DNA from 4 places in the Synechocystis sp. FACHB-908 genome. Region 1 is predicted to be linked to each of the others. Evidence: predicted binding sites of a transcription regulator. Region 1 holds the regulator's gene; each other region holds the start of a gene.
The links. The regulator NtcA, encoded in region 1, controls nitrogen genes in cyanobacteria. The targets are predictions, from matches to a motif close to GTANCNNNNGNTAC.

Region 2: a site for NtcA is predicted at 5,287-5,300, ahead of H6G46_RS16930 (ammonium transporter). Genes of this name have one in related genera too.
Region 3: a site for NtcA is predicted at 5,873-5,886, ahead of urtA (urea ABC transporter substrate-binding protein). Genes of this name have one in related genera too.
Region 4: a site for NtcA is predicted at 2,989-3,002, ahead of glnA (type I glutamate--ammonia ligase). Genes of this name have one in related genera too.

Annotation. Positions count from the first base shown of each region.
Region 1 is NZ_JACJTH010000036.1:29,296-36,966, reverse strand. Features, by position in the region: gene H6G46_RS13335 (alpha/beta hydrolase) at 1-1,025, opposite strand, end outside; gene H6G46_RS13330 (hypothetical protein) at 1,274-1,522, shown strand; gene ntcA (global nitrogen regulator NtcA) at 1,595-2,272, shown strand; gene H6G46_RS13320 (DUF3084 domain-containing protein) at 2,282-3,757, shown strand; gene H6G46_RS13315 (late competence development ComFB family protein) at 3,829-4,425, opposite strand; gene proS (proline--tRNA ligase) at 4,636-6,447, shown strand; gene H6G46_RS13305 (hypothetical protein) at 6,576-7,043, shown strand; gene H6G46_RS13300 (HhoA/HhoB/HtrA family serine endopeptidase) at 7,157-7,671, shown strand, end outside.
Region 2 is NZ_JACJTH010000043.1:87-7,757, reverse strand. Features, by position in the region: gene H6G46_RS16950 (VWA domain-containing protein) at 1-934, shown strand, start outside; gene H6G46_RS16945 (HD family phosphohydrolase) at 972-3,407, opposite strand; gene H6G46_RS16940 (hypothetical protein) at 3,453-4,460, opposite strand; gene H6G46_RS16935 (bifunctional 4-hydroxy-2-oxoglutarate aldolase/2-dehydro-3-deoxy-phosphogluconate aldolase) at 4,508-5,200, shown strand; gene H6G46_RS16930 (ammonium transporter) at 5,475-6,998, shown strand; partial or broken gene H6G46_RS16925 (IS701 family transposase) at 7,487-7,671, opposite strand, start outside.
Region 3 is NZ_JACJTH010000042.1:123,448-131,118, reverse strand. Features, by position in the region: gene H6G46_RS16410 (DUF2996 domain-containing protein) at 1-158, shown strand, start outside; gene H6G46_RS16405 (sodium:proton antiporter) at 206-1,828, shown strand; gene H6G46_RS16400 (pentapeptide repeat-containing protein) at 2,036-2,620, shown strand; gene radA (DNA repair protein RadA) at 2,617-4,134, opposite strand; gene urtA (urea ABC transporter substrate-binding protein) at 4,336-5,676, opposite strand; gene H6G46_RS16385 (DNA polymerase III subunit delta') at 5,995-6,954, opposite strand; gene H6G46_RS16380 (2-methyl-6-phytyl-1,4-hydroquinone methyltransferase) at 7,023-7,671, shown strand, end outside.
Region 4 is NZ_JACJTH010000016.1:593-8,263, forward strand. Features, by position in the region: partial or broken gene H6G46_RS05740 (CHAT domain-containing protein) at 1-1,235, shown strand, start outside; gene H6G46_RS05745 (NAD(P)H-dependent glycerol-3-phosphate dehydrogenase) at 1,375-2,328, shown strand; gene H6G46_RS05750 (GNAT family N-acetyltransferase) at 2,357-2,875, opposite strand; gene glnA (type I glutamate--ammonia ligase) at 3,086-4,507, shown strand; gene hik14 (high salinity-induced biofilm formation sensor histidine kinase Hik14) at 4,753-7,671, shown strand, end outside.

The DNA of each region.
Region 1 (7,671 bases):
TGGCCCCCCACCCCTACCTGGGTCAAGTTAAGGCGATCGCCGAACTCACTGGCATTGCGACGTTCCAACTCATCAATGACGTAGCTAATATCCTTGGGCCGGTCAATAAACTCGGTGGGATAGTAACCCTGGCGAGAAGTGCGATTGAGTAAAGCTTGGGCCTGGAGAATGTCACTGCCGGGATGCTGGGGCAAAGCCACCACAAAACCATAGGAGGCCATTTTCTCCGCCGCATTGTCGAAATCTTCCGGACGGGAAGCCAAACCATGGGAAAAAACTAAAACTGGTGTTTTGCCTTCTTTCCAGCGTTGGGGGCGGTAAACATCCACGTAAAAACGACGGTTACGACTTTGGTCGTTTAACCACCAGGTTTCTTTGGGGGCCACACCGTAGGGGCCCATTTCAGTGGGATCTGGTAAAGCACTAAAGTTGATATCCCCTTCTGAAGCCGCCTCAATTTCCGAGAGGGCAATCATCTTATCAATGAAGTGTTCGGAAGCTTTAACTAGCAGTTCCACCGCCCGGGCCCGTTCTTCCACCACTTCCCCTTGGAAATGGATATCGGTGGGATACTTTTTGATGAAATTGATGAGGCTTAGTCCCCCTTCTGGATCCTCGGCTGCCTGCACAATTGCGGCCCGAATACCATATTTGGAGTTAGCTCCCCAGGGGGCATTGAGAATCACCGCTGCCCTAGCCAGGGAATCTTCCCCCAGGCTGGTGTTAAAAAAGTTACTCAGCACAACGGGGTCCACCTCTGCCCGGAGCCCCATAATTTCCCTTAATTTTGCTAATTTTTCTTCGGAAGCTCCCACCAGATTAAATAAAAAGCTGAGATTGGAATCCACAGTGCCATCCTGCACAAATCTTTCTAGGGATTCCACCCGCACCGTCAACTTGATTGGCCCGTAGGTGAAAAAGATATTTTCCGCAGTTTTGCCCGGCAATTGAACGGCGATCGCCGTGAGGGCTCCCAAACAAACGGACTGCAGCCAACGACGGAGGTTTAAGGGAAAAGTGACCATGGAAGCTATATCGAGATTAATTAAAGGGGGGGGATCAACCAAGTTGCTGGACTGGAGCAGTGGGCAAGAAACCTGAGCTAATTCTAGGCAATTTTGTTGCCATTGCCCCCAACGTAAAGTTATTTTTTTCTCCATTACCTTTTGTTACCTAAAATTTAATGGAGCCAACCTAGGCTGGACCTTTTGTCACCGTTGCTCTGTCCACGGGATGGAGGATAATCTAAACGAAATCATTAGGGACCCTGACCATGCAAAAAGCCGACGAATTTGCCATCCATCTGTTTTTGGCCAATGGCCATCGAGAGGAAGTCCGTTTCATGACCATTCAAGATTTCCAAAAATGGTATAGCAACGAAGTTGTGCCCAAGCACGATTCCCAGGAATTTATCAGTGTGCCTATCAGAAATATTCAGGGCGAGTACATGGTGGTGCGACCCTCGGCGATCGTTGCCATTCGGGTGGAACCAATTTTCTTTGGCAGTGTGGAGCGCATGTAATCCGTTGTGTATAATCTTGATACAGAATGGGGTTTTGCACTTCCCTTGATGCCCCCATTACCGTGAACGTGCATGGATCAGTCCCTAACCCAAGATCGTCCCCTAGCGGCAGTGTTTCGACGCTTAGGCAGTGAGTTGATGCCCCCGGTGGTGGAAACGTTTGATCGGAGTAAAACAATTTTTTTTCCTGGGGATCCGGCGGAACGGGTTTATTTTTTGCTCAAGGGGGCTGTTAAGTTATCTAGGGTTTACGAAGCCGGGGAAGAAATTACCGTCGCTCTGTTGAGGGAGAACAGTGTTTTTGGGGTGTTATCATTAGTTACCGGGCAACGTTCTGACCGTTTTTACCACGCAGTGGCTTTTACCCCGGTGGAGTTACTGTCTGCCCCCATTGAACAGGTGGAACAGGCTCTCAAGGAGCATCCCGACCTGTCATTGTTGATGTTACAGGGGCTTTCTTCCCGCATTCTCCAGACGGAAATGATGATTGAAACCCTAGCCCACCGGGATATGGGTTCTCGTTTGGTTAGTTTTTTGCTGATTCTCTGTCGAGATTTTGGTGTACCTGCCCCGGACGGCATTCGCATTGACCTCAAGTTATCCCATCAGGCGATCGCCGAAGCCATTGGTTCCACCAGGGTAACGGTGACTAGGCTCCTAGGAGATCTGCGGGAGGGTAATATGATCTCCATCACGAAAAAGAAAATTACCGTCCATAACCCCGTTGCTCTCAGTCAACAGTTTACCTAACCACCCTCTATGACCAGTGCCTATATTCTGGTTCTTTCTGTCCTAGTTTTGGGCGGAATCATTGCTGCGCTGGGGGATCATTTGGGCAGTAAGGTGGGCAAAGCTCGCCTACGTCTGTTTAAACTGCGACCCCGACAGACGGCGGTATTGTTGACGGTGATTACTGGCACTCTGATTTCCGCTTCCACCCTGGGGATTTTGTTTACTTTTAGTAAATCCTTACGAGAGGGGGTGTTTCAACTAGATGATATTTTGGCGCAGTTGCGGGTGGCCAAAACAGAATTGGAACAGGCTAGCCAAGCGAAAGAAGAAATTGAATCGGAACTTACGGCTGTACGCGAAGAGCAACAATTGGTGCAGGAGCGCAGTCGGGAGCTGAATCGAAACTATACCAAAGCTTTGCAGTTATTGCGCCGGGTATCGGAACAATCCCGTAATTTGCGCCAGGAGGTGGCTAACCTTTCAGCGGAAAGGGCTCAATTGAACGAACAAAAGGACTCACTATTAGCGGAATCTTCAGAACTTCAGAGTCAGGTAAAACTGAGGGATCAAGAATTATCCAAGCGTCAGGAACGCATTGCCCAACAGGAAAAAGTCCTTGCCCGTCAGCGGGAACAGGTGCAATCTTTGGAGAAAAGGTTTGCTTCTTTGGAGGCCCAGCGCCAACAGTTACAAGCTGAAATTAATCAACGGGACACCAAAATTGATCAACTCGACCAGGCGATCGCCGCTAAAGATAATGACATCCAGGCCCGGGAAGAAAAGTTACAGGGGCTAGAAACAGAACTAAGTTTCCTGCAGAGGGAAGTGGAAGAACTCGAACGCTATTATCAAGATTACCAAGAGCTGCGGGGGCAACAAATTGCCATTCTGCGGGGTCAGTTATTGGCCTTTGGTGGTCTAAGGGTGGTAAGTAGCGAAGCTGTCACTGGTGCCGTGGATCAATTGTTGCGCCAGGCTAATCGCACTGCTCTACAACTGGTTAAAACCCCCAATATGCCCGTGCCCGATGAACCCATTGTCCGGGTGACCACCGCCCAGGTGGATAGTATTACAAGCCAACTCCAACCAGGCCAGGAATATGTTATTCGGGTGCTATCAGCGGGGAATTATGTGCAGGAAGAAAGGGAAATTCGGGTCTTTTTTGACGTGGTGCCCAACCGCCAAGTTTTTCGAGAAGCGGAAACCATTGCCACCATTTCCCTCGAATCCTCCGACTTTAGCGAAGTTGATGTCCAAAAACGGATTGATTATCTCCTGGCTGCCGCCCAATTCCGTGCCCGTCGGGAAGGTATTTTGGGCCCGATACAAGTGGAGGATGGGCGCATTAAAACTTTGATTGATTTTATCGAACAACTGCGCCGTCAGGCCGATAATCCCCCCAATGAAGTCCGGGCGATCGCCGCTGAGGATACATCGGTGGTCGGACCGTTAAAGATCAGAATTATTGCTTTGCGGGGCAATCAAATTATGTTTGAGAATTAATTTTGTCGGTCATCTTTGGAAATATACCCAGAGTAAATCCTGGCCAAGGCTCCATAAATCCAATTAACCAATTACCAAAGGGTATTTTTGGGGTCAATCTGGCGGTTATCCATGGCCGGAGTTCTAATGGGGGGCGGGGGCGGCAAAGGCATCGATCGCCGTTCATTAATGGCGGGAGGAGTAGGGGATTGGACAGCGGTCAATTTCAAAAAGGCTTGCCTTAGTAAAGGTAAACAATTGTCCCAGGTAACTTCTTTGTTAACTGGTTCCAACAAGTTGTAGCGTTTGAGCAATTCCTGAATTTGTCCCAGGGTATTTTCTGCTCCCCGATAATTCACCTCAATTTCCGAAACGATGGGTTCAGAGCTTCGTAAAGGGTCCCTCTCCACTGCGGCGATCGCCCGACGAACGGCGGAAGTCAACTCACTGCGATACTGGCGGGCCGCCACCCGACGTTGTTCTTCCACTCCCTTCACACTGGAGGCATAGAGGGGCGGTAAACGATTGAGGGCGTAGGTTGCCACCTCGGTTAAATTGAGATAATTTCTCAAGTTTTTGGGGTAAAAACGCAGTTGTTTATCAATCTCTTCATAGACCAACGTTTCCATCACATTGACATGAACGCCGGCATTGACGGGGGCTGAGGACTCGGAGGCGAGAAAATCCATGGCAGAGAGCTGGGGAAAGTGATAACTAGACGAGAAAAATTATCATAGGGGAGCGGGAGCAAAATACTGGGGAAAATACAGAGCAAATACATCCCCGGATTCAAGTGGCACTCCGATTTTAGCTGAATTAAGGGATTCTCGGCGCAGTCATTCAACACAATTTAACTGGTGTGGGATAATGGGTCAGTGCGTCATTTACCTAGGCTCATTATGCGACTGTCCCAGATGCTCTTTGTCACCCTCAGAGACGATCCAGCGGATGCGGAAATCCCCAGTCATAAACTTCTGGTGCGGGCCGGTTTTATCCGTCGTTTGGGCAGTGGTCTATACGCCTACTTACCTCTGATATGGCGGGTGCTAGAAAAAGTGAAGCGCATTGTCCAGGAAGAAATGAATCGCACCGGGGCCCAGGAGTGCCTATTGCCCCAGCTACAGCCGTCGGAATTGTGGAAAATGTCAGGACGGTGGGATACCTACACAGAGTCCGAAGGAATTATGTTTGCCCTCCGGGATCGACTAGAACGGGAACTTGGTTTGGGCCCCACCCATGAAGAAGTAATCACGGCGATCGCCAAGGAAATGATCCGTTCCTATCGTCAATTGCCGGTGAATTTATACCAAATTCAGACCAAATTCCGGGATGAAATTCGTCCCCGTTTTGGGCTTATGCGGGGGCGGGAGTTCATTATGAAAGATGCCTATTCTTTCCACAGTGACGAAGCTAGTTTAAAGGCAACCTACGGGGCCATGGACCAGGCCTACAGAAATATTTTTAGCCGCTGTGGTCTAGATTTCCGGCCGGTGGATGCGGATTCCGGGGCGATCGGTGGTTCCGGTTCCCAGGAGTTTATGGTGCTGGCCGATGCCGGGGAAGATGAAATTCTCTACACCGAAGATGGTTTATATTCCGCCAATGTGGAAAAAGCAGTGTCCCTTGCCCCCGATGCTAAACCTTCCCCTTTTAGTGGTTATAAAAAACAGTCAGCCCCCAATACCGCCACGATCGCCAAGATGTGCCAATGCTTAGACTGTGATGCCAGCAATGTGGTGAAAAACGTTTTATATCAAGCGGTGTACAATTCCGGCAAAGCGGTTTTAGTGTTGGTAAGTATCCGGGGTGATCAAGAAGTTAATGAAGTTAAATTAACCAACGAGTTGACCAAACTAGCTCCCCATTATGAAAGCACTAATATTTTAAGTTTGACTGTTCCCGATGAAAAAGAACAGCAAAAATGGGCGGCAAAACCGTTACCTTTGGGTTATATTTCCCCCGGCATTAGTGATGATTACATTGCCACAAATAAACAAGTAGCAGACAAATTTCTCCGGCTGGTAGATCAAACCGCGGTGGATTTGACCAACTTTGCCACCGGCGCTGATGCAGTTGATTACCATGTTACTGGAGCCAACTGGAGCACCGACTTTACCCTGCCTAAATTGGTGGTGGATGTGCGTAAAGCTCTGGCTGGTGATCGCCCGGTCCATGACCCCACAGGGGAACTGAAAACTGCCCGGGGTATCGAAGTGGGGCATATTTTCCAATTGGGCACCAAATATTCCCAAGCCATGGGAGCTACCTTCACCAACGAACAGGGGGAAGAAAAACCTTTGGTGATGGGCTGTTACGGCATTGGCGTGTCCCGCTTAGCCCAGGCCGCCGTTGAGCAGAGTTACGATAAAGACGGCATTATTTGGCCCACGGCGATCGCCCCCTACGAAGTAGTCATTGTGGTACCCAATGTGGGGGACGAAGAACAAATGCAGGTGGCCGAGCAAATTTACACAGAATTCCAGGCCGCCGAGGTAGATGTGCTGCTGGATGACCGCAACGAACGGGCCGGGGTCAAATTTAAAGACTCTGAACTTATTGGCATTCCTTATCGGGTTGTCACCGGCAAATCCCTCAAACAAGGACAGCTAGAAGTGGTCAAGCGGGCCGATAAAAGTGTGCAAAATCTGGCGATCGCCGCCGTTGTCCCCACCTTAACTGCCTGGATCAAAGCAGAGAAAAAGACTAGTTAAAACTACTTAGTCCTAGGGCCAGTCCAGTTGCAGAAATAGCACCCTTTTGCCCCAGCTTTTTAGGGAAAAATGCTATGGTCAATGTGTCTTGAATATCTTGAATCACTTTTTCCAGAGGGTAAGTTGTGATGAAATCTTTACTGCGGGGAATTGCCCTATCCGTGTCGGTGTTGATGGCCACAGGGGGCTATGGATTAACCACTTCAGCCCAGGTAGCTCCAGGGGATGACATACCCACCGTGCAAGAGGCTTTGGATACCCCCGATGTAGATGACATCACCGACCAACCCGACCAGTTGATCACTTGGATATGTAAAAACGGTAGTAAAAGTGTTGCTGTAGAAGTTAAGGAGCTGAAAGGTTGGCAGGAAACCGTTAACCCAGACCAGACTTGGGCATGCGAACAAAATATTCCCTCCGTTGATCCAGGGGATGCCACTTTTTCTTGTGAAACTAACGCCACCATGGGCTTAATCACTGTCTTTTGGCTAGAAGGGGAAGGCGGTAAAGCAGAGATGACAAGCTGGATGAATAACTTAGCTAATAATCAAAATATGGTCTGCACCCACGGCCAGAGTAATCCCTTTTGGGAATAGAGTTTTGCGCTGCCATTTAGCTGGGTTGAAGGGGAAAGAGTTTTCGTCCTTTGGCGACAATTTCCCCAGCTCCAGTTTGTTAAAGTTAAAACACTGACTATTAACAATTCTCCATGGCAATCCATCTGAAGGCATCACATTTAGGCGTGGCCGTGCTTTTACTCCTTTTCGGTGGGGCGATCGGTGCCGCTGGGGGGGGTTATCTTTTGTCTTCAGGCCAAAACCATTCCTCCCCCGACTCCCCTGTCAACACCAGTCCCCAAAGTCTGACTCCTGCCCCGGTGGAGAGCAATTACCGCAGTGCCCTCCCCCTAACTCTGCCTCGCTCTGCCCAGGATGATCAGGAGCTAAATTTCATCGCCCGGGCTGTGCAAAAAATTGGCCCCGCAGTGGTCAGAATTGATTCGGAAAGGACTGCTGTTTCCCAGGGCGGCCCCATGGGAGACCAACCCTTTTTCCGTCGCTTTTTTGGTGAGGAAATGCCCCCTAACCCCGACCCAAGGGAACAGGGCACTGGCTCGGGTTTTATTTTGAGTTCTGACGGCGAAGTTTTAACCAATGCCCATGTGGTGGAAGGGGCCAGCACAGTTAAGGTCACCCTTAAAGATGGCTCCGTCCTCGAAGGTAA
Region 2 (7,671 bases), on a different contig from region 1:
AAAAGCGGAAGGGGGCACCGCCATTGATGAGGGGTTGAAACTGGGCATTCAGGAAGCGGCTAAAGGTAAGGAAGACCGGGTTTCCCATATTTTTCTGCTCACCGATGGGGAAAATGAGCATGGGGATAATGACCGTTGCCTGAAACTTGGCACGGTGGCATCGGACTATAAGCTCACGGTTCATACCCTTGGTTTTGGCGACCATTGGAATCAGGATGTGCTGGAGGCGATCGCCGCTTCGGCCCAGGGCAGTTTGAGTTATATCGAAAATCCCAGCGAAGCGTTGCATACCTTTCGCCAACTGTTCCAACGCATGAGCAATGTCGGGTTAACCAACGCCCATCTCCTGCTGGAATTAGCGCCCCAAGCCCATCTTGCCATCGTCAAGCCCGTGGCCCAGGTATCGCCGGAAACCATGGATTTAACCGTGCAAAACCAGGGAGCAATTGAGGAAGTGCGTCTAGGAGATTTGATGACCGACCAAGAAAGGGTCTTACTGCTCAACCTTTACCTAGACCAATTACTGCCGGGGCAACACGTCATTGGCCAAGTGCAAATTCGTTACGATGACCCTGCTTCTGGGCAAACCAATCTGCTGTCCGACCCGTTACCCTTGACCATTCAGGTGCAAACCCAGTACCAACCCAGCACCGATGTCCAAGTGCAGGAATCCATTCTCACCCTGGCTAAATATCGTCAGACCCAAATCGCTGAAACTAAGCTCAAAGCCGGCGATCGCCAAGGGGCGGCCACCATGCTGCAAACCGCCGCCAAAACCGCCCTACAAATGGGCGATAAAAATGGCGCTACTATTTTGCAAACCAATGCCACCAGACTTCAATCCGGGGAAGATTTATCCGAAGGCGATCGCAAAAAGACCCGCATGGTCAGCAAAACCACTCTCCAACCGCCCTCTGCGCCATCAGAGCATTAATACAGATATCCTAGGGCTTTCCCAACTTGAGTTCCGCCTAAAATCTGGTGGTGGAAGGACTAGTTACCTGCACATCTAAGGCCGCCTTGGGGTAGGCAATCCGTTGGTGATGGAACTGTTGCCACACCCGTACGAAAACATCGGCAATAATGGGCAATTCTTCGTATTTCAAGCCACTATCCTGCAATTGGTTATCTCGCCAGCGGGCCTTAAAAATACGGTTAACCATGGCCATGGCGGTTTCTGGATTGGCTTCTCTGAGGGAACGCAACGCCGCCTCACAACTGTCCGCCAGCATCACAATGCCGGTTTCCCGAGACTGGGGAATGGGACCGGTGTAACGGAATTCCTCTTCATTAACTGGCGGTTCCCCCGCCCTTTCCGCCGCTTCCTTGGCTTGGATATAAAAATAGGAAATCAACATTTGTCCCTGATGTTCAGGAATAAAGTCCCGCACCACCTGCGGTAAACCGTAACGTCGGGCCATCACCAACCCTTCGGAAACGTGTTTTTTGATAATGTCCACACTGACGTAGGGATCATTGATTTCATCGTGTTTATTAGGGCCCCCCATCTGATTTTCAATGAATCCTAAGGGGTCGTGCATTTTGCCAATGTCATGGTACAAAGTTCCGGTTCTCACCAGTTCAACGTTACAGCGCAATTCCCTGGCCGCCGATTCAGCTAAACAGGCCACAAATAGGGTGTGCTGGAAAGTACCAGGGGCTTCTTTGGCCAACCTTTGTAGCAGGGGGCAGTTGGGATTGCTCAATTCCACCAACCTGGTGGGGGTCACCACGTCGAACAATCTTTCTAGGTAAGGGGAAACCCCGATCGCCATGGCACTCCAAGCCAAACCGAGTAGGCCATAGACAATGGCACTGGGCAGAGCAGTGTACCAAATAATTGTGACCGCTGAGGCGTTAACAATTAAATATGTGAATAAATAAACTATGCCCTGGGTGGCCCCTACCCCTACCCCCAACAGGGCCAACTCATCCCGAGAACGGAGCTTACTGGCAATCATACCCGCTAGCAAGGCCGCCGCTGCACTGCCCAATAAGTATTCCCAAACAATGGATTCCATGGCAAAGGCGGACAATCCCCCCACCAATACCACTTGGGTGATGGCCAGGGTGGGGCCATAAAAGCTACTGGTGAGCAAACTGATGGCCGGCAGGTTGTTATAGACCGGGTCAAGCAAAAATAAGACTGGAGTGCTAACGCTGAGCAAACAGAGGAGAATATGGTCCCGCCGCCGTAGGGGCCGATGGATACGCCGACTTACTCCACAGAAAATAATTAAAGCGCCCCCCACCAACCCCGCTGTCCGCAACAGGCCTTGCCAGTTCACCTGGCGCTGACTCAGGCCATAACCGTCCAACAAAACAAATTGCTCTTGGGTAATGACTTCCCCCGCCCGCACAATCACACTGTTTTTCTCGGCGGATACTTTGACGTTTTCCATGGCCAGTACCGCTTTTTCCGCCAAGTTTTTGGTGGCTTCCTTGTCAACAGTCAGATTATATTTATCCTTGAGTAAATTATTTAAGCTATTCTCCGCCACTTGGTGGGCCTGGGGGGGCAAAATGTTGCGCAAATGGAGTTGTACCGTTTCCCCCAACAGAGGAGCAGTGATGCCCGCCGGTAGGCCCTGGGTGAGAATGCGGTCATGGACTTGGATAATGGTCTGTTGGGTAGTTTGCCAGGTGGGCCCGTCTAACTTCAATGCCCCGATCTGGTTATTGGTAATCTGGCGATCGGCCTTAACCTCCGCCAAGCGAGCCGTCACCCGACCATATCTATCCTGGGCGGTCCTGATGCTGGTGAGTAAGCCCGCCATGGTCTCAGGGGAAGTGGTGGCTTTTTGTTGATCAAATAACTGTTGCAGTTTGGCCAACTGGGGTGAAGCCATGGGCAGTGGCTGGCCATAGCTAATATAATCTTCCAATTGTTGCCATTCCCCTGGCCCCAGACTACGGAGTAAATGTTGCTGCTCCAGGGTAAAAATCTTGGTGTCTATGTAGGGAAAGGTACCGGCTAGGTAGCGGAGCTGGTTGATGGCATCCAGATATTGACTTCTTTCTTGTTTGAGTTGGGCGGTTAACTCGTTATCCCTTTGTAGGCGGGGAATGGTACCGGCCCGCACTTCCTTCCGCTTTTCCTCTGTGGTTCTTTCGTCCACAAAACTGCCATCTTCCGGGGCGTAAATGGTGTAGGGAGATTCGGTGCCAACGCTGAGCTGGGGCTGGTTATAGAAACGGTAACCCACTACCCCGGTGAGGGACACCACTGTAATACCCAACATCACTGGTGGGTGGGCAATGCGTACAAACCTGGAGCGGTGGATTTTTTGCCAAATGGTTTCATCTTGGGAAGTGGAGGCCGTGGTCCTGGGGAGAGGATGGCTAGAGGCAGTGGACTTTTTTAGTTGGGACGCCACTGCTTGGCGGAGGGCAAAAATTGCTTTCATAGCACCAATGGGTGGGCAACGGCTGGAAAATGTTGGGCTGTCCAGTTAATTGCCATGGGTGGGGAGGATCTGTGCATATTCCTGTTGAGAGACCAATTTTAAACTAGATCGACGTTGCATTCCCAACGGGGGAGCTACAGCCAAGGCGGGGTTTTCCTGGCCGGAACCAACACTAAGACGACCGGACCATCTCCGCCAAAGTTGTTGTCCTAAGGGCAAAAAGTTGGCGCGCACTGTGGAGCGATGGTCTGTTATTAGAGCTTGTTGGCTAATCTGCATACCATTATAAGCTCCCACGAGGGCGAGGGTTAAGGGGGACAAAATCCCCGGATAAGGATTCTGGCCAGGGTGATTCACTTGATTTTTCCTCGGGGGTGAAAGGGCGATCGCCTTTGATGCAGATTGTTCTGCCATTCCTAGTTGGCGAAGAATTAACCGGGGTTGAGCGGGGTTTTGACCCCAGAGATAAATGGCGGTGCTAACCATATGGATCCAGGGATCGGCAGTTTGGCCCGTGGTTCTGGGGGAAACATAATTTTCTAAACATGCGGCGATCGCCGTTAGGCCCTGGCGTAACTCTGGGGAAAATGCCGGGGCCGGAGTAACTGGCCACCATTGCGCTGGTGCTCTCAGTAGGGCTGGCAACTGGTGAATGGCAAATCTTTCCGACAGGATAAGGGTCAGTAGTCTTTGCCATAGTAATAAGGCGGGCTCGGCCTGGTCACCACCGACCCATGCAGGGCAATGATTCTGACAAAGATGGAACCAGTGGGATAGATCCTGCCTAAAGCCGAAGGGATTTTCGTAATGGTAAAGAGCTAAAACAATTAACCAATTAACTAACTCTGCCGTAGTTAAGGCTGGCTGTTGGGACAAAGCATTTTGCCAAAATCTTTCCGGCAAAGGAGTTTGGTAAGGCTCGGATAATATGTACTGCCAGGGTTGGCCCCATCGGAGGCAATTAGCTTGATTCTGATGGTTTTCATCCCAGTCTTTTCCCCCCAAGGCCAGGAGTAAGGAAGCTTGAAAGCGGGAGAGGGGAGAAAGGGCCATGGTGGAGCGGTAATCTGGAACAGTGTTGAATGTAGGAAGTTTGGAATTTGTCCATCATTGATGATTTTGGTTGCCCCCAGGAGTCAGCTATCTCCGCCCTCCGATCGCCATGGTTAAAAATGTTGCGACAGCACCGGGCGATCGCCGTTATTCGCACTGATTCCATCGACCTAAGTCTGCAATTGGCTAAGGTGGCCATCGAAGCAGGCATGGGGCTAGTGGAAATTACCTGGAACAGTGACCAGCCGGGGGAAACCATTGCTCACCTGCGTCATCAATTTCCCCATTGTGCCATTGGTACGGGTACAGTCCTCTCTCAGGAGGATTTGCTCCAGGCCGTTGCCAGTGGAGCCCAATTTTGCTTTACCCCCCACAGTGAGCCAGAATTAATTACCAGCGCCGTGGCCCATGGCATCCCCATTATTCCCGGTGCCTTTTCCCCTACGGAGATTGTCCAAGCCTGGCAGAGGGGAGCCACCGCCGTCAAAGTTTTTCCCATTAAAACCTTGGGAGGAGTGGACTACATTCAAGCTCTCCAAGGTCCCCTCGGCCAAATTCCCCTTATTCCCACCGGAGGGGTAACTTTGGCAAATGCCCAAGCTTTCCTAGCGGCCGGAGCGATCGCCGTTGGCCTATCTGGACAGCTATTCCCCCCCAATTTAGTAGCAATCAAAGCCTGGAGAGAAATTGGCGATCTAATCCGTACTTTGTTGAAAGAAATCCAGACACCAAGGGGCTGATAGTACAAAAAGACGATTAACCCCATGGGTAAAAGCAGGGGAGCCACTAAAGTTCACAGGTTTACACCGAATTTTCCATTTGAAAAGTAGTAAATCATACAGAAAACAATCATGTAAAAATTGAATACTCTAATGGTTTGATGTCCGAAAAAGTCTAGTTTCTTCTATTCTTCGACCAAATCTATGGCAGGGCACTATCACAGAGCTGGCTTAATAATTTGGGAGAAATGGGTGGGGGCGGACTTTCGTAGAACAATGTAGATTAAAGTACAAAATGTCTAATTCGATATTGTCTAAACTAAATGTGGGTGAGAGGAGTCCTGTTAATCGGACACATTCCTCGCGTACGGAGGCAGAAAAGTCATCCCTTTTTCGCTTTGTACGCCGTAAAATTAATTCTCCCTGGTTGGCCTGTGTTCCCTTAACAGCCCTGATTGTGGCAATCTGGAACGCCGCGGCGATCGCCCAAGACACAGAAATTGTCAACATCACCGTTGAAACCGTTAACGAAAATGTTGCCACTCTCCAGGGAACCCTTAATGCCATCTGGATTTTGATAGCCGCCATTCTGGTTATCTTCATGAACGCTGGTTTCGGGATGTTGGAAACCGGCCTTTGCCGGCAAAAAAATGCCGTTAACATCCTGACCAAAAACCTGATCGTTTTCGCCTTGGCCACCATAGCTTACTGGGCGATCGGTTTTTCCTTGATGTTCGGCAGCAGTGGCAATCCCTTCGTCGGTTTCGGGGGATTTTTCCTGAGCGGCGACCACACCAACTATGGATTAAGCCCATTTCCAGAAGGATTGCCCGTAGCAGTATTCTTCTTGTTCCAGGTTGCGTTCTCTGCTACCGCCGCCACCATTGTTTCCGGTGCTGTAGCTGAGCGGATCAAGTTTAATGAGTTTTTGATCTTCAGTGTTCTGTTGGTTGGTATTGCCTATCCCATCACTGGTCACTGGGTTTGGGATGCCGGCGGCTGGCTTTACACCATGGGCTTTATGGACTTTGCCGGTTCCACTGTGGTTCACTCCGTTGGTGGTTGGGCTGCTTTGGCTGGAGCTTTCCTTCTCGGTCCCCGCTTAGGTAAATTTGTTGATGGCCGACCCGGCGCTATCCCCGGCCACAACATGGGTTTTGCCATGCTTGGTTGTCTAATTCTCTGGATCGGCTGGTTCGGTTTTAACCCCGGTTCCCAATTAGCCGCCGATCAAGCCTGTGCCTACATTGCCGTTACCACTAACCTTGCTGCCTCTGCTGGTGGTCTCACCGCTACTTTTACCTCCTGGCTCAAAGATGGTAAGCCTGATTTGACCATGGTAATCAACGGTGTACTGGCTGGACTGGTGGGTATTACCGCTGGTTGTGCTGGAGTATCCTACTGGGGGTCTGTCATCATTGGTGGTATCGCTGGAATTTTGGTGGTCTACTCCGTTGCCTTCTTCGACAAAATTAAAATTGATGACCCCGTGGGTGCCATTTCTGTTCACTTGGTCAACGGTGTTTGGGGAACCCTGGCAGTGGGCTTCTTCAACATGGAGAAGGGCTTGTTTTACGGCGGCGGCATCAACCAGTTAATCATTCAAATCGTTGGTATTCTGGCGATCGGTGCTTTCACCGCTATCTTCAGCTTCGTTGTTTGGGCTATCCTCAAGCAAACTATGGGCATCCGGGTGTCCGGCGAAGAAGAAATGATCGGTTTGGACATCGGCGAGCATGGCATGGAAGCTTACACTGGCTTTGTTAAGGAAACTGATTCCTTTGGTAGTGCTGTCTCCGGTGCCACTGTCCCTGAATAATTCGTCTGGGCTGGAAGGATAAAATTTATCCTTTCACCGACTGCAGGCAAATTAATTGTCATCAAACTGGCAAAAAATAGTAACTATCTTCAAGGGGGTCGGTTTTTCCGCTCCCCTTTTGTTGTTTGTTAGGAGCAACAGATGGTTAGTGGAAAAAGTTTACATGTTAGGGAATGCCGAGGGCCGATTCTACTATCACCATAAACAGCCAGGGCGAATTAGAATCCCCATGGCTCACCTGGGGAAGAATCCCAAATTCAAAAAAGCCACCAAATAAGCCTGTCGAAAACCTATCGCTCTTCTATCAGTGTAGGTGGGAAGGTAAAATAATTGGAGCAATAATAAGGTCTCCTAAAGCCATTACTGCCTTCTTCAATTTGTCAAATAAGCAATGGAAGTTTCTCAATAACTGAGGTGTATAAATCACCGTCATCCACGGCTTTAATAAATTAAAGTAACATAATGGCTGAATTATTAATTTCATGTTGTTAAGTATGTTTTTCCATCCATTTTTTTGATTTGTTTAAGGAGTTATCATGCGGAGGCAAATTTTCTATCTGAAGACTTACCATTAAATATACGCTCATCACTATTTCCCGCCATTTTTCTATTCTGGAATAGTCCATTATTCTAAAATCTGCCCACCCCAGTTCATTCTTTATTTGCTTTAATC
Region 3 (7,671 bases), on a different contig from region 1:
ACATCAAAGGTCCCAAAGGCTTTGCCTACAGCGTGGATAATCGCCCCCCCAGCACTCTAGAGTCCTTTATGATTGACGAGCGTAAAGTAACCCTGGATCTGATGGTGCTCTACACCCTGCAACGGTTAAACGGTCAAAAATGGCTAGGGGGCAACTAAACCCAGATCAACTCCCAGTGCCCCAGCAAAAGTAACTCCCCAGCTCCATGATTAAGCTCCCTGTGCTCCTCGCCGACATTAATATCCAGAGTCTGCCCACCGAGCCGGAGCTAATCCTCAATAATTTAGCCATCACCACCCTAGTGGAGAATCTAATCATTCTTCTCTTAGTGGCCACCCTGGTGGCCTTGGTGGCCCGCTGGCTAAAAATTCCCTATGTGATCGGCTTAGTCTTGGCTGGTTTAGCCATTCCCCGGGGTCTATCGGTTGGACTAAATCCGGAACTAATCCTGAATTTCTTTTTGCCCATTCTCATTTTTGAAGCGGCAATCAACACCGACATCAGCCGTTTACGCAGCACCATCAAACCTATTACTGTGTTGGCCGGCCCTGGGGTCGTAATATCGGCCGCTATCACCGCTGTGTTGTTAAAAATCGGCCTGGGTTTGGCTTGGGTTACCGCCGCTGGGGTTAGTGTTATCCTCACTATCACTGACACCGTTTCCGTCATTGCCGCTTTTCGGAGTGTGCCAGTTCCCCGCCGTTTAGCCACCATTGTGGAAGGGGAAAGTATGCTCAATGACGGGGTGGCCATGGTGTTGCTCAGCGTCATTACCACCATCCATATCCAAGGAGGCTTTAGCGCTGGGGAAGGCATTAGACAAATTTTTGTTGCCTTTGTGGGGGGCGGCTTGGTGGGGCTGGGGCTGGGCTATCTCTGTGTGGGTCTTTTTCGCCAACTCAACGATGACCTGAGTGATATTCTCCTCACCGTGTCCGTTTCCCTTGGAACTTTCCAAATTGGTCAAATGCTGGGGGTTTCCAGTGCGATCGCCGTGGTGGTGGCAGGGTTGGTAATTGGTAATTTGGCTCTGAAACAGACCTCCGCCTCGATTAAGGTCACCCTGTTAAGTTTTTGGGAATACGCCGGTTTCGGAGTTAACACTCTTATTTTTCTGTTGGTGGGCATTGAAGTCTATCCGAGTATTCTCCTCTCCACCATTCCTGCAGCCCTGATTGCCATTGTGGCCTATCAAATTGGTCGTGTTTTCTCCATTTATCCCTTGCTTTATCTGCTCAGCTTTTTTGATCGCCCCCTGCCCCTGCGTTGGCAACACGTTTTAATTGCGGGTAATGTCAAAGGCTCCCTTTCGATGGCCCTGGCCTTAGCCTTGCCCCTGACTCTACCAGGAAGGGATCAGGTGGTGACACTGGTATTCAGCACCGTGATGGTTTCCCTAATTGGCCAGGGTTTGAGTTTGCCTTGGGTGGTGAAAAAATTGCAACTAAGCAAACCTTCTCCATTGGCTCAAAAAATTGCCATGCTCCAGTTGAATTTGGTCACAGCTAAGGCCGCCCAAGGAGAGTTAAAATATTTGTTAGAAGCGGGAAGTTTACCTAAGTTTTTATATGAAGAACTATTCGCCGATTATCAAGCTCGTATTGCCAACTCTGAGCAAGAATTAAGAGAATTTTATAACCAGAGAAATTTAATTTTTTCCGAGGGCGAAGTGGAAAAGAAATACATTGATGGCCTATATCGGCGTCTCTACATAGCAGAAAAAAGTGCCATTAATGATGCCTTAGCAAAGGGTATATTAGCCGATGACATCAGTGATGAATATTTACAGGTGTTGAATGAAAAACTTTTAGCCCTGCAGGATGACTGACGAACTTAACGGCAGAGGTAACCACAATTTAGTTCGCTTTTAAAATTTCTCCTGACTCTCCAATTTTTGGGGAAACTAAATAAAATTTCTCCCCCATGATCGGATTTCTAACGGCTCGGTTTTAGGGACAAGCTAAAACTCGACCAACAGGCTCTTAGGCACTGATGTATAGTGGAAAAAGGTAAGTGCTATGGGAGCTGAATGTTAATGAATTTTTTAGTAATTTGTCAAAAATTTTTCACCCCCAATCTATTCCCATGGAAGGCGATCGCCAGGGTCCAGAGGGAAAAGCCCCAGTCCCTTGGCCGATGGCAGTTCGTAGTCCGGACTGGCATTCTAGTTGCTACTTTTATCCTCGCTTTGGGGAGCCTCGCAAGCCCTAGCCTAGCCCTAGACTATAACCGGGGTAACTTAGTGGGGGCAGATTTTTCCCATCAGGATCTGCGGGGCTCCATCTTTGACCATGCCAATTTACGGGGGGCGGACTTCACTGGAGCCAATCTGCAGGGAGCACGATTCTTTTCTGCCAACATGGATGGGGCTATTTTAGAGGGGGCCGATGCCCGGGGCGTAGATTTTGAATCGGCTCGTTTGACCCATGCTAATCTTCGCAATGCTCGCTTGGAGGGTTCCTTTGGCACCAATACCAAGTTTGGGGAAGTAGACATCGAAGGGGCTGATTTGACGGATATTATTCTGCGGCCCGACACGGAGGACTATCTTTGTGGGCTAGCCAAGGGAACCAATCCAGTCACAGGACGAGAAACAAAAGAGACTCTATTTTGTCCCTAATCCTTTTTACCTAAGTCCTCCTCAATTTTGGCTTCTGACCCATTGCCTTGATCCGTTGTATTTTCGTTGGCTGGTAGAGCAACGGCGATCGCCGCAAAGACCTTGCCTACAGGGATCAGCTTGATGCCAGCGGATTCAATGCCCGTTTGACCTTTGGGCACAATGGCCTTTTTGAACCCTAACTTTGCCGCTTCTTTTAAACGAATTTCTAACTGGGAAACGGGACGAATTTGGCCGCCTAAACCGATTTCCCCCAGAATAATCATGGTTGGGTCCACCACCCGGTCCCGGAAACTAGCCACCAAGGCGATCGCCATGGCCAAATCCACCGCCGGTTCTTCCACCTCCAGACCCCCCGCCACCGATAGGTACGCATCCAATTTAGAGAGGGGTACCCCCAGGCGTTTTTCCAATACAGCCAGAACTTGTAAAAGGCGATTGTAGTCCACCCCAGTAGTCGATCGCCGAGGGGAAGCGTAACTGGTGGGACTCACTAAAGCTTGCAATTCCACCACCAAGGGGCGGGTACCTTCACAAGCCACAGTGATGGCGGTGCCGGACATAAATTCCTCCCGACTGCCCAAAAATAATTGGGACGGGTTGAGCACTTCCTGCAGCCCCGATTGCACCATTTCAAAAATGCCGATTTCCTGGGTGGCCCCAAAACGATTTTTTACGGATCTCAGCAAGCGATGGGATGCAAATCGATCGCCCTGAAAATACAACACCGTATCCACCAAATGCTCCAAAACCTTCGGCCCGGCGATCGCCCCTTCTTTAGTTACGTGCCCCACAATAAACAAACTAATGTGATCTCGCTTGGCCAATTGCATTAATAAACCCGTACATTCCCGCACTTGGGAAACGGAACCAGGGGCCGAACTAAGGGCCGGAAAATATAAATTTTGAATACTGTCAATGATGGCCACCTGGGGTTGCAAGGCTTCCAATTCCCGCAAAATATCGTCCAAATTAGTTTCCGGTAAAACAAATAAATTGCCATCGTGGGCAAGATTGTTTATGCCATCTTGAGCTTGGCTTGGCTCAACGGTTTGGGTAATGCCTAAGCGGGTGGCTCGGAGCTTAATTTGTTGTCCTGATTCCTCCGCTGAAACGTATAAAATCCGGGGCAAACGGGTGGCCAACTGGAAAGCCACCTGGAGCAACAAAGTTGATTTGCCAATGCCCGGATCTCCGCCAATTAAAATTAACGCCCCTGGCACAATGCCCCCTCCCAAAACCCGGTCCAACTCCCCGTAACCAGAGAGGAAACGCCCTTGATTTTCCTGGCGAATCTGGGAAAAAGTTAAAGCCGCCTGGGGCTGGCCGGTTTTTACCTTGGAAGAACGGGATTTTTGCGCCCCTAAACTACGGTGATTGGTACCACTAGAAACGGCATTGACAATTTCCTCCTGCAAACTTCCATACTCATGGCATTTGGGGCAGCGGCCAAACCATTGGGCATGATCCGCCCCACAGGCAGAGCAAACAAACTTTGTCCGGGCTTTAGCCATGGTTGTCAATGGAGGAGAAACTTAGGGCCCTATCTTCACCTAATCACGCCGAATGGAGCAAGAAAAAACCACTGGCCCCTTCAAATTCCGTTCTAGGGAAATCAATGGGGCCAATGGCCGTAATAATTCAAACCATCAAACAATCAGTGAGCAGTGTTTTAGTTCTTTACTCGGTTAAAAACTAGTAAAAACTAGGCCAATTTAGCTGGCCTTGAACTTACCAGGATTTTCCACATCTGTGCGGGTCCAATCGCAGGTGAAACCTTTGGTTTCCGGTACGAACTGGTTCCAGGGAATGGGGTCCACGGGGCCATCACTGGACCAAACAATGGTGAACTGACCTTCGTCATTGACTTCCCCAATGCGGACAGTTTTGGAAATGTGGTGGTTGGGTTGCATGGTCACCATGCCTTCCGGAGCGTCAAAGGTTTTACCAATCGCCGCCGCCCGGACTTTTTCTAAGCCTTCGGGAGTTTCACCCACATCTCCAGCCGCTTCCACCGCCGCCTTCCAGAGGTAAACGGAAATATAAGCTGCTTCCATGGGGTCGTTGGTCACCCGGTCTTCACCGTATTTAGCCTTAAAAGCTGCCACAAATTTTTGGTTGGCAGGGGTATCCACACTCTGGAAATAGTTCCAAGAAGCAAACTGGCCGAGCAGATACTCCTTACCAATTTGACGTACTTCCTCTTCCGCCACACTCACGGACATGACCGGATATTTATCGGGGGTCAAACCAGCGGCTTGGATCTGCTTGAAGAAGGCAACATTACTGTCCCCATTCAGGGTGTTGAAAATTACGCCGCCATCGGGCAGGGCTTCCCGGATTTTGGTGATGATAGGGGTAACTTCGGTGTTACCCAGGGGTAGGTAATCTTCCCCAAGGGTTTCGCCACCTTTGGCTTTCAACTGCTCTTTAATGATGGTGTTAGCAGTGCGGGGGAAAACGTAATCGGAACCCACCAGGAAGAACTTATTGCCTTTATTTTCCAGCAACCAATCCACCGCCGGTTCAATTTGTTGGTTGGGGGCGGCACCGGTGTAGAAAATGTTTTTGGAACATTCCTGACCTTCGTACTGTACTGGGTACCAAAGCATATGATTTTTGGCTTCAAATACCGGCAGTACCGCTTTCCGGCTGGCGGAAGTCCAACAACCAAAGACTACGGGTACCTTATCTTGGTCAATTAACTTAGCCGCTTTTTCCGCAAAAGTCGGCCAATCGGAAGCTCCATCTTCTTTGATGGCTTCAATGGGTCTACCCAAAACTCCACCGGCCGCATTGATCTCTTCGATCGCCAGTTCCGCCGCTTCCACCACGGTGGTTTCACTGATGGCCATGGTGCCACTGAGGGAGTGGAGCAAACCAACTTTAATCGGTTCCCCGGTGGGAGCAGTACCGGTGGTGGGGGACTCAGTCGGTTCAGCAGTGGGTTCGGTGGTAGGTTCCGTGCCGCCGCCACAGGCTTTGAGCAATAGACTGGCGCCTAGGGTTGCTGATCCATACAGCAAAAATTTACGTCTTCCAAAAGGGTTAGTCATACGCGAAAAATTATTACCTCGTAAGGATTCTAAATATGCTTGTTGGCTGGTGGGGAGGAGTTTATTGGGCGGAAACAGTGCTCTTAAAAAGTTTTTATCCGCAGTTTATTTTGGTCAACAAGGCAGTGGATTTCCAGGGTAAATCCGCCGGAAACAAATAAGACCCCATACTACGAGTAGGTTAAGAAAAAATTATGTAGCATAGGATACCGTTTTGTCCGACTAAGCCCCTTTTGCGCCTGTTTTGTCCCCATTGTCAGGGAGGCTTAGCATTGGAACCGTTCAGCAAGAACAATCTTGGGGCTAGTTATTGGGGAATTATCGGCGATCGCCAGAGTTTTCTAAACGATAAAGGGCGAGGAAAGTCGTTTCCCACACTAGCCGAGGTTGAACGTAGGCGGCCAGGTATTTACGGGCTTTTTCCAGAATTTCTAACCATGGCCGTTGGTGGTGGCCATGCCAATAGTGATACTGGAGATAGTCCACTAACCAGAGTTGGGCACTGTTATCCAAGTTGCCATCCACCATCTTGGCCAAATCAAAGGCTGCTAGAGGACTAGTTGGTGGTTGCATTAACTTTTGCCGCAGTTCCGCCGGAATGCTCTGCATTTGCTCCCAAGCTTGAAATAACAGACCGGGACTCCCCTGGGCGATCGCCAACAGTTCGGGGTGGTGGAGGATTTCCTGACGGCCCAATCTCTGCAAAATTTTGGTCATATCACCTTCCCCTAAACGATAAAAGGGGATGCGTTGACAGCGGGAAACAATGGTGGGCAACAGGACATCAACGCTGGGGGCCAAAAGGATTAAAGTAGCCCTTCCTGGTTCTTCCAAGGTTTTGAGCAAGGCATTGGCGGCCCCTTCATTCATAGCTTGGGCTTCCTCGATCAGAATCACAGCCCTGTCTGCTTCCAACGGGGGACGACTGAGGAAACGGTTGATTTCCCGCACCTGTTCCACTCGGATTAATGGAGCCGCCCGTCGTTTAAGTCCAGCCTGGTCTGCTTCGCTGGCGGTTAGCAGTTTGCCCTGGTGTTGAAAAGTGGGTTCTATTTTCAATAAATCGGGATGATTCCCGGCAAAAAAACGTTCCTGGCGATCGCTTTTAGTACCCAAGCCCATTAGCAAGGTTTCCCCAAAGGCCTTGGCGGCTAAACTTTTGCCCACCCCCTCTGGCCCCACTAGCAAATAGGCCGGAGCAATGCGTTTCTGGGCGATCGCCTGTTGGAGTAGAGCAATGGCTTGGTCTTGACCAAGGATAGATTGGAAGCGATTCATGGCCCTGCCCAACTTTGTTACCCTAAACAAGATTAATACTTAATTTTCCCTGCTGTTTTAACTATTCCATGCCCGAGTATTTGCTTCTGCCCGCTGGCCTAATTTCCCTCTCCCTGGCGATCGCCGCTGGACTGTATCTCCTAACTGCCCGGGGCTATCAGTCATCGGATTCCGTGGCCAACGCCTACGACCAATGGACAGAGGACGGCATTTTGGAATATTACTGGGGCGACCATATCCACCTCGGCCATTATGGCGATCCGCCAGTGGCCAAGGATTTCATCCAATCGAAAATTGATTTTGTCCATGCCATGGCCCAGTGGGGCGGATTAGATACACTTCCCCCCGGCACAACGGTATTGGATGTGGGTTGCGGCATTGGCGGTAGCAGTCGCATTCTCGCCAAAGATTATGGTTTTAACGTTACCGGCATCACCATTAGTCCCCAACAGGTGAAACGGGCGACGGAATTAACTCCTCCCGATGTGACGGCCAAGTTTGCGGTGGACGATGCTATGGCTTTGTCTTTTCCTGACGGTAGTTTCGACGTAGTTTGGTCGGTGGAAGCAGGGCCCCACATGCCTGACAAAGCTGTGTTTGCCAAGGAATTACTGCGGGTCGTGAAACCAGGGGGCATTCTGGTGGTGGCGGATTGGAATCAACGGGACGATCGCCAAGTGCCCCTCAACTTCTGGGAAAAACCAGTGATGCGACAAC
Region 4 (7,671 bases), on a different contig from region 1:
TAAATTCTGCCTTGGTTTATATCTATTTCTATCCTCCAGGAACTGCAGGAGAAAATCTTCCTGAATGGCAACTTTCCTCTGATAGTGAGCCGGCTATTCCCCCTGTGGGCTCCTATGCTAAGGTCAGTCATTGGCAGATGGCATCCACTGAGCAACTGATTATTCCTCCTAATAATGATCCGCGGCCGGACGATCAATTGGTAATTGTGGTAGTTACGGCAGACGGTATTGCTAGTCCCATTCCCCTTAACGTTAGCCGCAGGGAAGTAATCCGCCAGGTGGAAATGTTAAACCGAAATCTAACGGCGGCAAATCGAGGCGATAATTACCAAGGCCAGGCATCCCAGTTATATGACTGGTTTATCAAGCCAATTAAACTGATTTTGGAGAATAAGAAAATTGAGAATATTAGCTTTATTCTCGACCGGGGTTTGCGTTCTCTGCCCATGGCCACCATGTACGATCGCCAGTCTGGGCAATACTTGATTGAGGACTATAGCGTGGGGCTGATGCCCAGTTTGAGTTTGACGAACCGGGATTATGCGCCCCTAACTGGGGCCCAGATATTGGCCATGGGAGCGGAAGAGTTTGCTAACCAAAATCCCTTGCCAGCGGCGGCGGTGGAGGTAGACACCATTACCAATCAACTCTGGCGGGGTAGTGCTTTCCTCAATGACCGGTTCACGGTGGATAACTTTGTCCAGTCCTTGGCAACTAAGGAGTATCGTCTAGTACATTTAGCTACCCATGGTGAATTTTTACCGGGTAATCGCAATAATTCCTTTGTGGTTTTCAGCGATCGCTCTTTGGATTTAGACGAATTTGCTAACGTGGGCTTGGATAAACCCATTGATTTGATGGTGCTGTCGGCCTGTCGCACTGCGGTGGGGGACTTTGACGCTGAATTAGGCTTTGCTGGCCTGGCGGTGAAAACTGGAGTCAAAACGGCGATCGGGAGTTTGTGGTATGTCAGCGATGAAGCTACCTTTGCTCTGATGACTAGTTTTTATGATCGACTTCAGCCAGCACCCATCAAGGCCAAGGCCCTACAGCAGGCCCAACTAAGTCTGCTCAGAGGAGAAATTCGGGTTGTGGACGGTAATCTAGTCCTTGGGGATGGCACAAATATTTCCTTGGCGGATTTACCGGCTGATATTCGACAACGCTTAGCAACCCAAGATTTAAGTCATCCCTATTTTTGGAGTGGCTTCACCCTAGTGGGCAGCCCTTGGTAACGAGAAAGTAATTTAATCAAGCCATTGTGCCAATTCAGTTCACTTGTTGACCATAATGGGGCTTTCTTACTATGGCTAGGGTCACTGGAGGGACCAATCCGTGGTCATAATGGAGGCGAAGTCAAATTACCCAAAAACCATGTCCTTTGCTAATGCCGATACTCCCCCCCAAGTCGTTGTGTTGGGGGCCGGAGCCTGGGGCTCTAGTCTTGCCTACGTGCTGAATAACAATGACATTCCTACCCAAGTTTGGTCTCGCCGATCGCCGCAGAGCCTAGAATCCATGGTGGCTGGAGCGGATGTAATTGTCTCGGCGGTTTCCATTAAGGGGGTACCATCGGTGGCGGCCCGGTTGGAGGCCATGGACCTCCAGCGGCGGACTATTTTGGTGACGGCCACTAAGGGTTTAGATCCAGAAACCATGACTACCCCTTCCCAAATTTGGCAAGCTGCCCTTCCTTCCCAGCCGATCGCCGTTTTGTCGGGGCCGAATTTATCGAAGGAAATTGACCAGGGTTTACCGGCGGCCACGGTGGTGGCCAGTAGCGACCAAGCCGCAGCGGAGGAAATTCAAACCATTTTTGCCGCGGATAACTTCCGGGTTTACACCAACAATGATCCCTTGGGTACGGAATTGGGTGGCACCCTGAAAAACGTCATGGCGATCGCCGTGGGAGTATGCGAAGGGTTGGGGCTAGGCACCAATGCTAAATCAGCGTTAATTACCAGAGCTTTACCAGAAATTACCAGGGTGGGGTTACATTTTGGGGCCCAACCGGATACCTTTTGGGGTTTAGCCGGACTAGGAGATTTATTGGCCACCTGCTCTAGCATGCTCAGCCGCAATTATCGAGTGGGTTATGGTTTATCCAAAGGTCAGTCCTTAGAAGAAATTTTGGCCAACCTGGGGGGCACCGCCGAAGGGGTCAACACCACCGACGTACTAATCAAAATTGCCAATCGAGAAAAAATTGCTGTGCCCATCACCCGGCAGGTTTACCGTTTGCTCCATGGAAAAATTACCCCTCCCCAGGCAGTGGAAGCATTAATGGAAAGGGAATTGAAAGCGGAATTTGAAGATTTTGATCTTTAACTCCTTGTCTATTGGGCCAGAACAGCCATCATTGTGAGGTTGTTAACCGTAATCCTAGAATCAGCAGATCCCGTTCCTGCCCCCCCAACTCCGCCACCTTGGGCAATAGACCCCACTGCTCAAAACCATGGCGTTGAAACAAACGAATACTGGGCTGATTATGGGCAAAAATGTATCCCAGCAAAGTTTTCAGCCCCAACTGGGGGGCTTTGGCGATCGCCGTTTTGAGTAAATACTGCCCCAAACCCCGATGATGCCAGAGGGGATCGAGGTAAATGCTCAACTCCGCAGTGCGGTGGTAAGCCGGGCGACCATAAAACCGCTGAAAACCCAACCAACCAACTATTTGCTTGTGCTCCGTTACCAACACCCAGAGAGGATAGGTATCTGGTCCATGGTCCGCAAACCACTGACGACGGCTTTCCACCGTAATCGCATCGGTATCGCCGGTGGCCACATTTTGGGGAATGTTGGCATTGTAGATAGCAACAATAGAATCTAAATCCGTAATGGTGGCATCCCGTAGGAAAAGGTCAGATGGGATCACAGCAATATTTTAGTACTTGCGGGTTGGGTATGGTCACTGATCTAAATGTTAATGGGATTTGCGATGGTTTCCGTCATTTCTAGGCGATCGCCAGAATGGAGCCGCAAAAAATGGTAGCGAAAAATACATTTTCTAACTACTTGACTCTTTACGATGGATAGTCGACGCAGCGCAAAATCGTAATTTATCTGACTGCACTAAGGAGAAAAAATGGCCAGAACCCCCCAGGAAGTCCTCAAGTGGATCCAAGACGAAAACATTAAGATTATCGACCTCAAATTTATTGACACGCCGGGAATTTGGCAGCACTGCTCCTTCTATTACGACCAACTTGACGAAAACTCCTTCACCGAAGGTATTCCCTTTGATGGCTCCAGTATCCGGGGGTGGAAAGCCATTAACGAATCTGATATGTGCATGGTGCCCGACCCAAACACCGCCACCATCGATCCTTTCTGCAAAGAACCCACCTTGTCCATGATTTGCAGCATCAAGGAGCCCCGCACCGGGGAATGGTATAACCGTGACCCCCGCACCATTGCGGCCAAAGCCGCTGAATATCTCCGCGGCACCGGCATTGCCGACACCGTTTACTTTGGCCCCGAAGCCGAATTTTTCCTCTTCGATGATATTCGCTTTGGCCAAACGGAAAACTCCAGCTACTACTTTGCCGACAGTGTCGAAGGGCGTTGGAACACTGGTCGGGAAGAAGAAGGGGGCAACCTCGGCTACAAACCAGGCTACAAACAGGGTTATTTCCCCGTGGCTCCCACCGACACCGCCCAGGATATCCGCACAGAAATGTTGCTCACCATGGCGGCCTTTGGCGTTCCCATTGAAAAGCATCACCATGAAGTAGCTTCCGGTGGTCAAAACGAATTGGGCATCAAGTTCGATAAGTTGGTCAATTCCGCTGACAACTTGATGATCTATAAGTATGTGATCAAAAACGTGGCCAAAAAGTACGGCAAAACCGTTACCTTTATGCCCAAGCCCATCTTCAACGATAATGGTTCCGGTATGCACGTGCACCAATCCCTCTGGAAAGATGGCCAGCCCCTCTTTGCTGGGGACAAATACGCCGGCTTTAGCCAGATGGGTCTGTGGTATATCGGCGGGATCTTGAAACATGCCCCCGCTTTGTTGGCCTTCACTAACCCCACCACCAACTCCTACAAGCGCCTAGTGCCCGGTTTTGAAGCCCCCGTTAACTTGGCCTATTCCCAAGGTAACCGTTCTGCTTCCGTGCGGATTCCCCTCTCCGGTGGTAACCCCAAGGCCAAACGTCTGGAATTCCGTTGCCCCGACGCCACCTCCAATCCCTATCTGGCCTTTGCCGCCATGCTCTGTGCGGGCATTGACGGGATTAAAAATCAAATCGATCCCGGCGAACCCTTGGATGTGGATATCTACGACCTCAGCCCGGAAGAATTGGCTAAGATTCCTTCCACCCCCGGCTCCCTGGAAGCGGCCTTGGAAGCGTTGGAAAAAGACCATGAATTCCTCACCGGCACTGGTGTATTTTCCCCTGACTTTGTGGAAAGTTGGATTGAGTACAAACTGGACAACGAAGTTAACCCCATGCGTCTGCGCCCCCACCCCTACGAATTCTCCTTGTACTACGACTGCTAAACCAGTCCATCTCACCCAGTTTTAGCTCCGGTGGCCCTGGGAAAAATCTGTTTCAATAACCGGCCTAGTTCACCGATTATGGCCCCGACTAAGTTGGTCTAGAAATAACAAAAAATTAAATTAAACGGCGATCGCCAAACGGATAATTTTTCTGGGGGGCGATTTTTCTTTTGGAAAGATTTGTTGAGTCTAATCAATGGTCTGAATAGGTATTTATCATGGTTATTAGTGCCACTGTGATATCGATGAAATCTCCCCTGCGTCGCCTATTACTTTCCCCCGTACTACCAATTCTCATCGGGGCCGGGCTATCGGTAATGACTGTTCATACTTGGCTTTTTCTCTACAACCAAGTTCAAGAGCGACTGAAGCAGGTTTTGACCAATCGCCTAACTAACATCCACGAACAAATTGAAAACCAGCTCAATATCCATGTCCGTCAATTAGAGCAGATGGCCGGACGTTGGGAACGATCGCCGACGGGAACGGAGCAAACAGATTGGCGGTTAGATGCCAGGGCCCAAGCAGAAGGCTTCGATGGGTATCAGACGATTCAATGGGTAGATCCAAAGTTTGTGGTGCGGTGGGTTGAACCATTGCCCGATGATGAGCACGACATTGACTATGCCAACCAATATCCCCACCAAATCCAGTCCCTAGAGCTAGCGGCCCGGCAAAAAAATACCATCCTCAGCGGAGTGGTGGATTTAGACCAAGGAGAGAAGGGATTTTTGGTCTATGTCCCCCTATTTATTGGCGATAGGTTTGACGGTTTTGTGGTGGGGGTTTTCCAGCTCGATCAGTTCATCGGCTCCGTTCGTCCTCTGTCCGGCAATAAACCAGACCAGGATAGTGGTCTGCGGAGTTTTGGTCTACGTATTTTTGAAGGCAATCAACTCATTTATAACGATGTCCCTGACGATTGGGAGCAGGACATTGTGGTGACCCAGGAATTGGCATGGGCTAACTCATTGCCCCAGGCGGAAGCCATGACCAGCCGTTGGCAACTGCAATTGGTGCCGGGCCCCATTCTGCTAGATCAGTACGGTTCATCGCAATGGATTTTGTTCAGTGGTTTGCTGATGGCTTGGGCCGTGGCGATCGCCGTTTATTATCTGCAAAAAAGTAGTAAACATAGTGAACAACTGAGTGAATCAATCAAACAACAGCAAAAGGTCGAAGAGTTTTTAAAATCCACTCTCCAGGAATTAGCCGTGCAAAAAACCGCCCTGGATGAAGCGGCCATTGTGGCCATTACTGATACCGAGGGCGTTATCACCTACGTCAACGATAAATTTGTCGAGGTGTCTGGTTATAGTCGGGAAGAATTAATTGGCAACACTCATCGCTTGGTCAGTTCTGGCTACCATTCCCCAGAATTCTTTCAACAATTTTGGCAGACCATTAGGGCAGGAAAAGTCTGGCATGGGCAAATTAACAATAGAGCCAAAGCCGGTAATACCTATTGGGTTGACAGCACCGTTGTTCCTTTTTTGGATGACAATGGCAATCCCTATCAATACCTAGCCATCCGCTTTGAAATTACCTCCAGCAAACAGGCGGAAAAAAGTTTGCGCGAAAGTGAAGCCCGGTTTCGCATGATGGCGGACACCTCCCCGATTATGTTGTGGGTGGCGGACCAGGACAAAAAAATGACCTTTGTCAATCAGTCTTGGTTGGAATTCCGGGGGGCTACCCTAGCGGAAGAATCGGGCAATGGTTATCTAGAAGGCATTCACCCCGATGATAAGGGCCATTACTTAGGGGTTTATTCCCAGGCCTTTGGCGATCGCCGACGTTTTGAATTGGAATATCGCTACCGCAGGGTAGACCAGCAATACCGTTGGATTGTCAATGTGGGGGTGCCCCGTTACCTCGAAGACGGGAAATTTATGGGCTACGTGGGGTCTTGTCTGGATATTACTGACCGTAAACAGGCCCAGGACATCCTCCAGAAAAAGCTTAATCAAATCCTGTTAATGCGGAAAATTAGCCAGGAAATCCGCCGGAGCTTACAACCGACCTTAATTTTCCAAACCGCCGCCCGTCAAGTGGGCAATGTCTTTGCGGTGAGCCGTTGCCTGATCCACAACTACTCGGAAGCCACTACCCTACAGGTGCCCGTGGTGGCGGAGTATTTAGGGGGACAATTTACTTCCCTGTTAGCCGGAGAAATTGCCGTGGAACAAGCCTATGACCCCACCATCATTCAAGGCGATCGGGCTATGGCTGTGGTGGACCTAGACCAGGATTTAAACTCCACCCACACCAAAGCATTTTACCAACGGTTTCAGGTCAAATCCTTTTTGGCAGTGCGGACTTCCTATCAAGGTAAAGCCAACGGCATCATCGCCCTGCACCAGTGTGACCGACAACGGGTTTGGACAGCGGACGAAATTGAGTTACTAGAGGCGATCGCCGAACAAATGGGCATAGCCCTGGCCCAAGCCGCCCTACTGGAAAAGGAACGGGAACGCCGTCGGGAATTGGCCCAGAAAAATCTGGAATTAGAAAAAGCTACATGGGCCGCCGAAGCCGCTAACCGTGCCAAAGGTGAATTCCTGGCCATGATGAGCCATGAAATTCGCACTCCCATGAATGGAGTCATTGGCATGACGGAATTGTTGATTATGACCGACTTAAATCTACAGCAACTAGATTACGTCCAAACCATTCGCCAGAGTGGAGAAACCCTGCTGACCATCATCAACGATATCCTCGACTTTTCTAAAATTGAAGCCGATAAACTGGTGTTGGAAACCCAAGCATTTGAACTGAGACCCCTAATTGAAACCGTGCTGGAAATGTTTGGTCCCATTGCCAGGGCTAAACATTTGGAATTGACCTATGGCATCGACCCCCAAACCCCGGCCCGCATTTTGGGAGACCAGGTACGATTGCGGCAAATTCTCTCCAATTTGATCGGCAATGCCCTCAAATTCACCGAAAAGGGGGAAGTAGTGCTGACGGTGAAAGGGGAACCCTTTGATCCCGCTGAGTCTTACCACACTATTTTGAATTTACCCCACCCCAGCCATCGCATCTGTTTTAATCTGCGGGATACGGGCATTGGCATACCGTTGGATCGGCAAGACCGTCTGTTCAAGTCCTTTAGCCAAGTGGATTCTTCCACCACCCGGAAATATGGTGGCACAGGATTGGGT